Regions from separate parts of the Planococcus massiliensis genome, predicted to be linked through region 3. Evidence: riboswitches for the same ligand, from Rfam matches in the RefSeq annotation. Region 3 holds a riboswitch; each other region holds the start of a gene.
The links. Region 3 has a riboswitch for lysine ahead of BN1080_RS10225 (aspartate kinase). Riboswitches for the same ligand answer to the same signal wherever they lie in the genome.

Region 1 (3,281 bases), 200 kb from region 3:
ATTGCTAATCTAAAAATAGTATAACGAGGGAGTTTGCCAAAGTAAAGATAATTTCTCGTTTTTTTAATTAAAGCTATTTCTGGAATAATAAAAAAGCAGAGAAAGTTTTTCCCTGCTTTTGCAATCACTTTATATTCCCATGTTTTTCTGACAAGATTGTACGTTTTGACCAAACAACGAATAATATCGCTAAAATAACAATTACCACTCCTAAAGCCAGCAAAAGGGAATTGGTAAAACCTATGACAATATACCCTACTGCCGCAATTACTGCAGCTGTAATCGCGTATGGCAACTGAGTAACGACATGGTCCATATGGTTGCTCCCAGCTCCTGTAGAAGACAAAATCGTCGTATCAGAAATCGGCGAACAGTGGTCGCCGAATACAGCGCCAGCTAAAACTGCTGACAACGTCGGCAATAATAATTCCGGTTCAGCTTGAGACATGATTTGCCCTGCGATCGGCAGCAAAATACCGAATGATCCCCAAGAAGTACCGGTAGAAAAAGCCATGACACCTGCCAGCAAGAAAAGCAAGACCGGCAAGATGGAAGTCGGCATATTTGCTTCCGTCACTACATCCGCCAAATACTGTCCCGTTTCCAGGTTGCCAATCAAATACGTCAATGACCATGCGAATACAAGGATCAGAACCGCTCCAATCATCGATTTGATTCCAGCGAAAATTCCTTTTCCTACCCAACCGGCTGTCGCTGTTTCATTTTTTCGCATCTGCAATAGATAGAGAAGAATGGAAGTTAAAGCCCCGAGGCCTCCGCCCACTAATAATGAGGCCGGAACGTCCGTGTTTTCGAAAATCAGCCAGATATCAAAAACCTGATCTGAGTTTTGGTAACCCGTCCAAATCATAGCCCCGACTGTTCCGGCAACCAATACCAAGATCGGCAACAATAAATCAAGAACCCGGCCATGGGAATGGCTTGGAAATTCCTCTTTCATTTCGCCCGGAATTGTTTTAGCCGGATCGAACAATTGGCCTTTCGTAATTGCCAGCTTCTCATGCTTTTTCATTTCACCAAAATCCACATCGCGGATGGCTACAAAAAAGACAATGGCTAGGGAAGCGACCACGTAGAAGTTCATTGGCGCCATCCATATAAAAGCTTCCAGAGCGGAGGACTCAACATAAGTTTGGCCCGCTAATATGGTAGCTACAATACCGATAATGGCAGCGCCCCAGCTCGATACAGGCGACACCACACAGACAGGCGCAGCTGTCGAATCGATAAAATAAGCGAGTTTCGCGCGTGATACTTTATAACGGTCCGTAATCGGACGGGCAACTTGCCCTACTGCCAGGGCATTGAAATAATCGTCAATGAAAATGACAATCCCTAAAATTACTGTTACCACCTTAGCGCCTCTTCTCGATTTAATCCGAGTAGATGCCCACTCCGCAAAAGCGTGGCTTCCGCCAGACAAGCTGACAAAAGCGGTGATGACTCCTAAAAGTAGCAAGAAAAGAATAATGAATACATTATAAGCATTGAAGCCCCCGTCCCAAAAAATAATCGCAAAAGACATGTAGAGCTCTTTTAATGCCGCTACCGGCGCAAATGAAGTGTAAATAAATGCTGCCGCGATAATCCCTGCTCCAAGGGACAACAGTACGCGCCGCGTCAATAATACCATCGCAATGGCGATAATTGGCGGCAAAATTGAGAAAATCGTATTCTCCATGAAAAAATCCTCCTTTTTTAGTAGGATGGAAGAGAAAAAAGGCTGATTGTCTCCCCAAGGGTACAATCAGCCTTCTACAATTCGTCTGTGTGATCAAACATCAAACATCCCTGTAGCTCTTCATTTGCGCAAAACGCAAATGACAGTGCCATTCTTCTTCAGAATGACCCCAGCACTTTTTCCATTGACTGTGAAAAAAGAACTTCGGCAAAATTTCCTTTCAGATGCGTTCAACGTTGTCAAACTCGCGCACCGTACTGATAAATTCCGCAGCCTCTACCCATCGATATAATTTATTTCTTAGTTAGCATAGCCCATAATTAAGACAAAATCAACTGTGTTTCAAGTTCGAATATTCTTTCATTTTAACGTTTTGCTTCTGAAATATTGGCTAAATACATCCCGCAGGAATTCAGGCATAAAGTATTTTTTCGGAGCGCGTTTCAAGGACGGGAAAAAATAGCCGAACGTGAACATATCCAAAGTGATCAGTTTATAGGTTTGGTCTGGATTCGCTGGAATTTCCCCGATGAATAATTGCCGATTCTCCATGGACAGATTGATGCGGATCATTTTGCCGAAAACCGCTCCCCGGAAACCCATCCCTTTCAATTCAATTTTCGGCCAATCGGCATTCAACGATTGCAGATAAATTTCTTTCAGCTCGGCGCCTGTCAATTCGATTAAACAAGGATTGATCGGATGCGGCAGCATCTTATGAAAATCGTAGCGCGTCGCTGTCCCGAGCGGCATATTTTCCATAAAGAGGCCTGCATTGAAGATGGCGCAATCCGCACCTGAAAATTCAATCATCGCTTCCCCAAACATCTCAGCAAGTTTCGAGTCCCTAAACCAGTCTGCATCCAGTACCTGTTCATTGTAGAAAATTGGATCATTCAATTGTTCTTTGCCTTGTGCAATGAGCAAATCATCAAAATCTTCTTCTACACTTTGAAGCAAAGCTGTTTCGATTAAATCCGCTTCTTTGGCGCCGGTTTCTAAATCGACCGCGATATGGCCGATGTACATGCCAAATTTGCCTGCCGCTCCAAGCAATGTATCCCCTATTACTTTCCCTTCATGGAAAATGTGGTGGGTGTGTGCGCCAAGCAAAACATCGATTTCCGGACATAACTCCACTAGCTGTTCATCTTCTTTTATGCCGAGATGAGACAGGCAGATGATGAAATCCGCTTGATCTTTAACCGTTTCAACGGCTTGAACAATTGAATCCTTCGCATCGGTCACTGTCCATCCCAAACGCCGATAGAACGGCGTGAATTCGGCTGTAGCCCCGACCAAAGCCAGCCTTATCCCGCTCTTTGTTTCCATTACATGAAAAGCTTTTGCCCATTCTGGGCGGCTGCCATCCAAATCAAATAAATTCGCCACAATGACTTCAAAATCCGCTTGCAGATAAAGCGAATTGAGCTCTTCTTTCGCCAAGGTGATGCCTTCATTATTGCCGATGGTCACAGCGTCGTAGCCTGCGCCGTTCAGCAATTCGATATTCCCTTTACCGGAAGTTCCTTCGGTGAAAGGGTGCGAGCGGTCCACGTGGTCGCCAATATCCAGGACT
Region 2 (3,281 bases), 1.6 Mb from region 3:
TTGGCGTTGAATGTATCGCCCGCTTCCAGGTTTCCGGCTTTAAATCCTTTATAGAACCAGGTTTTGCGCTGTTCAGAAGTGCCGTGCGTAAAACTTTCAGGCACGACGTAGCCGCGCGAGCGCTTCTGAATTGTGTCATCGCCGACCGCACTGGCAGCCGTCAACGCTTCATCCAAATCCCCTTCTTCCAGCAGGTCCATGCCTTGCGCATGATGGGCCCAGACTCCTGCGTAATAATCGGCTTGAAGTTCCAACTTCACTTGCAGCTTATTATATTCCTCTTCACTCAGTTGATTTCTGAGCGGCTGCACTTCCTTCATTACGCCGAGCAGGTTCTGCACATGATGGCCGACTTCGTGGGCAATCACGTAAGCCATTGCGAAATCACCGGGTGCTTGGAACTGATTCTGCAGCTCTTCATAAAAACTGAGGTCAATGTACAATTTCTGGTCTCCCGGACAATAGAACGGACCGACTGCTGCTCCCGCTGTTCCGCAAGCTGAATTTACGCTGCCATCGAAAAGCACTAAGGTCGGCTCCACGTATTCCATGCCTTCCTCTTCAAAAACCTGCGTCCATACCGTTTCCGTATCCGCCAGGACAACCGCCACAAAATCGGACAGCTCCGCTTCCTGCTCCGTCTCCACATAAGGTTCATTCGTCTGGGTTCCGCCAGAACCAAGGCCGTCCAATACCGCTCCCGGATCACCGCCAAGAAACGCCACAAGCAGCACAATCAGCAAACCGCCGATTCCGCCTCCGGCAACTAATTTTCCGCCGCCTCCCGAGCCTCTCCGATCCTCTACGTTTCCACTCGCTCTTCTACCTCGCCACTTCATCAAACCACTCCTTAAACAGCCTCTTTCTTCCGTTATACCCACATTTACAAGTTTTCAAATCAATACTCAGAAAGCCGGTATACCAAGAAGCGTTCCCGAAAATCCTTTCCGGAAGCAGGCAATTCCATCTCTTCAGCCAGTTCAAATGGCGTCCAATGCACCAAGTAATCAATAAAGTCATCCGAAGGAAAAAAGAGGATCAAGTCGATCTCCCTTGTTTTTTGTTCATAGGATTCCAGAATATTGTTCAAAACGCTGATGAAAATCTGGACTGAAAAAGGATTAAAAAAATAGAATTTATTGTCCGCCGGCTGAATGCGGTAATCTTGTGCCAGACACTGGATAAACTGGATTTTACCTGCTGTTTTCCATTTCTTTTCATAGGCCATCAAATTTTCCAGCGCCTGTCCATGAAAATGGGGATTCATTTCGACGCCAACAGTTTTTGCCCCGAAGCGGTGGTGAAGGTAAAAATTCAAACGCCCTTTTCCGCTTCCAAAATCGACGATGCGATCCGAATCAGCTAAGCTGTACCGGGCAAATAATTGATCAAGAAGCGCGTAAGGCGTCGGTTCATATCGATGATGGTGAACCGATTCGGGAAAATCATGCTGGATTTCCGAGGTCTGTATATGCAATTCTTTGTCCCGGCGCTTTTCTTCTTCCATACTGATCTCCTCCTTTTTTCAAAAAGCATTCCACATGGCTTGCAAATTCCTATTTTTTTTGATATGGTCTAGCTAATTCAATATTTTCTTGCCCGATTATTCCGGGTGAGGATAGAGGAGCAAAGACCATCAGTACGCTTACCGAGGAGTATGGGATCCGTTGACGTATGCTGAAAGGGGAATTTGCCGAAGCGATGAAAGGCTCATAACCGCCATCGCTGGTTCTGCATTGAAAAAATGCTGGACTGTCATATAGGAAACTATATGGAGGGCTATCTGACACAAAGAAACAAAAAGCATGACATTGTTTCTATGGCAGCAACGAGACCCTCGTTGCTGCTTTTTGTTTGTTAAGGACCAACCCGTTAACCGCTGAAAGCAAACTAAAAAATGAGAAAAGGGTGGTATGATGAATTTCGGACAAGTAGTAACAGCCATGGTGACGCCATTTGACGCACAAAGCGATATAGATTTCGGGGCAACACAAAAATTGGTGGAGCATTTAATTGCGAACGGCACCGATGCATTGGTGGTGGCCGGAACGACCGGTGAGTCCCCTACACTATCGACAGATGAAAAAATTGCCTTATTCGAATTTGTCGTTAAAACCGTGAACGGCCGAATTCCAGTAATTGCAGGAACCGGCTCCAATGACACACGGGCTTCCATTGCATTGACGCGGGCCGCAGAAGAAATGGGCGTGGACGGCGTGATGCTGGTGACTCCATATTACAATAAGCCTTCCCAGGAAGGCATGTTCCAGCATTTCCATGCGATTGCGGCTTCAACCCGCCTCCCGGTGATGCTTTATAACATTCCTGGGCGCAGCGTTGTAAATTTGTTGCCGGAAACCACTATTCGCTTGTCGGCTATCGACAATATTGTCGCAATTAAAGAAGCGAGCGGCAATCTGGACGCCGCAGCAGCCATCATTGAAAACACTCCAGCGGATTTTGCCGTCTACAGCGGTGATGATGGCCTGACCGTGCCGATGCTTTCGATCGGCGGCCAAGGAATCGTCTCAGTGGCAGCCCACGTTATCGGAAATGATATGCAGGAAATGATTACGCTTTTCAAAGGCGGCAATGTCCAGGAAGCAGCAGCGCTGCACCGGAAATTATTGCCGGTCATGCATGCGTTGTTTGCGGCGCCAAATCCAGTGCCCGTTAAAACCGCGTTGAACTTAAGCGGCGTTGAAGTCGGCAGCGTGCGTTTGCCGATGGTCCCGTTAAATGAGCAGGAACTATCCGCACTCCAACAAGTGCTGGCAGAAAGCCCGGCCAACCTTTCTAAACTATAAAAACCTGGCCCTTTCAAAGCAAAACTGCTGAAGCAACTATCGCTTCAGCAGTTTTTTTATTGATTGTCTGTAAGTTTTTTAAACGTCTGTTTTAAACTGCCTCCAAGCGACAGCTCGCTAATGTCGATTCCCAAGCTGATGATGGTCTGGGCAATTTCCGGCCGGATGCCGGTCAGCATGCTGTGCACTCCGATCAGCTTCAGCGACTGCGTCACCCGGATGATTTGTTCCGCTACTACCGCATCGACTTTTACAACGCCTGATAAATCCAGGATCAAGGTGGAAATTTTTAACCGGCTCGCTTCCATTAACGTCTTTTCCAAAATGTACTGGGCCCGGTCGATATCAATTTCGCCAATCAGCGGCAAAATCGCAATTTGGTCATTTACAGGAACAACCGGTGCAGATAATTTCATAAATTCATCGTGCGCATCTTTCAGGCTCTTTTGATAAGAATGGATATAGGCGAAACTG
Region 3 (3,281 bases):
ACAATATCATGTTAAAAGACGATAAAACTTATCCGTATTTGAAAATCACAAATGAGCGCCATCCGAAATTGATTATCACGCGGCAGGTAAAGCGCGATAAAGGAAAGTATTTTGGCCCTTATCCGAATGCGTATGCAGCGAGTGCCACAAAAAAATTGCTCGACCGGCTTTATCCGCTTCGTAAATGCCATACGATGCCGGACCGCGCCTGCCTCTACTATCACATGGGGCAATGCTTGGCGCCTTGTGTGAAACCTGTTGAAAAAGATACTTACCGAGAAATGATTGATGATATTTCCCGGTTTTTAAACGGCGGTTTCCGTGAAGTGAAACAGGACCTCGTTGAAAAAATGTCGGAAGCTGCAGAAAACTTGGAATTTGAGCGGGCGAAGGAATACCGTGACCAGATTTCCCATATCGAAACGGTTATGGAAAAACAGAAAATGACGATGAATGACTTTACGAACCGGGATGTCTTTGGCTATGCCATTGATAAAGGCTGGATGTGTGTACAGGTGTTTTTTGTCCGGCAAGGCAAGCTGATTGAGCGGGACGTTTCGTTATTCCCGCTTTACCGGGACCCGCAGGAAGAGTTTATGACATTCCTCGGACAATTTTATGAACAATCAAACCATGTAAAGCCGAATGAAATCTTATTGCCGGAAGGCGAAGATGCGGATTTGGTTCGCGAATGGCTGGATATGCGCGTTCTTATTCCGCAGCGCGGAAAGAAAAAAGACTTGGTGGCGCTGGCAAAGAAAAACGCTGAAATTGCCATCAAAGAAAAGTTCCAGTTGCTTGAACGCCAGGAAGAGCGCACAGTCGGAGCTTGTGCGGAGCTTGGCGAAGCGATGAATATCGAAACGCCGCTTCGCATCGAGGCATTTGACAACTCCCACATTCAAGGGGCCGATGCCGTTTCTGCAATGGTCGCTTTTGTAGACGGCAAGCCTTCCAAAAAAGATTACCGGAAATATAAAACGCGCAGCGCGTCTAAACCGGATGATTACGCCGCCATGCGCGAAGTCATTCGCCGGCGCTATACACGTGTTTTGCGCGACAACTTGCCGCTTCCTGACCTGATCGTCATTGACGGTGGGAAAGGGCAGATGGAATCGGCCCGGGAAATTATCGAAGACGAACTGGGCTTGTCTATTCCAATTGCGGGCCTCGCAAAAGATGCAAAGCACCAGACTTCCCAGCTGTTGTATGGCAATCCCGTAGAAGTGGTGCCTTTGAAGCGGACGAGCGAAGCGTTTTATCTGCTACAGCGGATTCAAGACGAAGTTCACCGTTTCGTCATCACTTTCCACCGGCAGCTGCGCGGCAAAAACTCGATCCAGTCGGCGCTTGATGGGCTGCAAGGCGTCGGGCCTAAGCGCAAACAGCAATTGCTGAAGCATTTCGGCTCCGTCAAACGCATCAAAGAAGCGTCAATTGACGAGTTAAAAGAGGCGGGGATGCCGGAAGGCTTGTCTCAAACGATTTATCAGCATTTTCAAAATGAGACATTGTCAACCGAGTAGTAACATGTTATCGTAGAAGAATAATTGAATCACTTGGAAAAGTGATGATAGAGGTGCGGCCGTCAAGAGTAGCCATTCGGAGATTTGCAGAATCGATGAAGAATGGAGAAAGGGACGCCCGCCGAAGTGTGCTGAAGTTTGCAACTCGCATGCTGGTCCTGCATTTAATAAGTGCTGGGCTGTCAGAGTTTATCTCTGGAGGGCTATCTCACATGGACGTTTTTCGTATTCGTACATGCTAAAGAGGTAGTTTGCCGGTCAATCGGCGAGCTGCCTTTTTTATTTGGCAGGCAAAGCTATATCCAGTCTTTGCTTTTCATGTTGAGGGCCACATCGAAAAAATGTGGGAGTGAATGGAATGAAAACAGTTGTCATGAAATTTGGAGGAACATCAGTCGCAACTCCGGAAAAAATTATCGGTGTCGCGAAAAGAGCCATTGCTGAAAAAGAGAAAGGCAGTAGAGTCGTAATCGTCGTATCTGCGATGGGGAAAACGACCGATACATTGTTGGGGTTGGCAAGCGAGATATCAGCAGAACCGCCGAAGCGGGAGATGGACATGCTGCTAGCTACAGGGGAACAGGTGACCATTTCACTGCTCGCCATGGCATTTAAAGCGCTTGGCCATGAAGCTTTGTCGTTTACCGGTTGGCAAGCGGGCATCGAAACCGAATCGGTGCCGCGCAATGCACGCATTGAACAGATCCATACCGATCGGCTGGAAAAAGTATTAGACAATGGCTGCTTCTGCGTAGTGGCAGGATTCCAAGGCGTTGACAGAATCGGCAATATTACGACGCTTGGTCGCGGAGGGTCCGATACGACAGCAGTGGCGCTTGCCGCTGCCTTAAAAGCAGACCGCTGTGATATTTATACCGATGTGGACGGCGTCTATACATCGGATCCGCGCTTTGTCGGCGGTGCCCGGAAGCTCGAGCAAATTTCCTATGACGAAATGCTGGAACTCGCCAATCTGGGGGCTGGCGTCCTGCATCCAAGAGCTGTCGAATTTGCGAAAAACAACCAGGTTTCCTTGTCGGTCAGAGCTAGTTATTCCGATGAACCCGGCACAATTATACAAGAGGTGGTCACTGTGGAAAAAAATCTTATCGTCCGAGGCGTCGCTTTTGAAAAAGGCATTGCGCGCGTCACTGTCACATATAAAAAACCGTTTAATGGTTCATTGGCAAATATCTTTACCAAGCTTGCCGAACACCATATCGATGTGGACATCATCGTCCAGAGCATTACGGATGCATTCCCGCCGTCCGTTTCGTTTTCCATCAAAGAAGAAAGCCTGGAAGAAGCGCGCCGGGTGCTCGAACAATACAAAGAGGAAATCGGCTTTGTCTCCTGCGAATTTGAAGTAGGCCTCTCGAAAGTCTCCATTGTCGGATCCGGCATGGTTTCAAATCCGGGAGTCGCCGCGCAAATGTTCGATATTCTCCGCATGGAAGAAATTCCGGTGAAAATGGTCAGCACCTCAGAGATTAAAGTATCGGTCGTTGTGCCGCTCGATGAAATGCAAAAATCAGCGAATGCCTTGCACAGAGCCTTTGGTTTAGATGAATAAAAAAGAAAACCCCGATAAACAGATTCGGGGTTTTTTCATGGAAAAGAACAGTGATGGCTCAAAAGTGAGGCTATGCTTTTTCACGCAGATCCGTTTTTAAGGTGATCCGCACGAAATTCTTTTTCGGGAAAACTTCTTCGTAGGCTTCTGTCAAGAAACCGCCCACTTTTTGTTTTTGTTCA

Region 1: it holds a riboswitch for lysine, as region 3 does, so the genes downstream of both, BN1080_RS11315 (Na+/H+ antiporter NhaC family protein) here and BN1080_RS10225 (aspartate kinase) in region 3, are expected to answer to the same signal.
Region 2: it holds a riboswitch for lysine, as region 3 does, so the genes downstream of both, dapA (4-hydroxy-tetrahydrodipicolinate synthase) here and BN1080_RS10225 (aspartate kinase) in region 3, are expected to answer to the same signal.

The regions. Positions count from the first base shown of each region.
Region 1 covers NZ_CCXS01000001.1:2,270,606-2,273,886, forward strand. Annotated here, with positions in the region: gene BN1080_RS11315 (Na+/H+ antiporter NhaC family protein) at 125-1,702, opposite strand; lysine riboswitch at 1,808-1,989, opposite strand; gene BN1080_RS11320 (bifunctional metallophosphatase/5'-nucleotidase) at 2,063-3,281, opposite strand, start outside.
Region 2 covers NZ_CCXS01000001.1:451,953-455,233, reverse strand. Annotated here, with positions in the region: gene ypfJ (KPN_02809 family neutral zinc metallopeptidase) at 1-839, opposite strand, end outside; gene BN1080_RS02300 (SAM-dependent methyltransferase) at 899-1,507, opposite strand; lysine riboswitch at 1,612-1,790, shown strand; gene dapA (4-hydroxy-tetrahydrodipicolinate synthase) at 1,917-2,807, shown strand; gene BN1080_RS02290 (STAS domain-containing protein) at 2,864-3,281, opposite strand, start outside.
Region 3 covers NZ_CCXS01000001.1:2,067,749-2,071,029, reverse strand. Annotated here, with positions in the region: gene uvrC (excinuclease ABC subunit UvrC) at 1-1,526, shown strand, start outside; lysine riboswitch at 1,567-1,740, shown strand; gene BN1080_RS10225 (aspartate kinase) at 1,885-3,099, shown strand; gene BN1080_RS10220 (YslB family protein) at 3,170-3,281, opposite strand, start outside.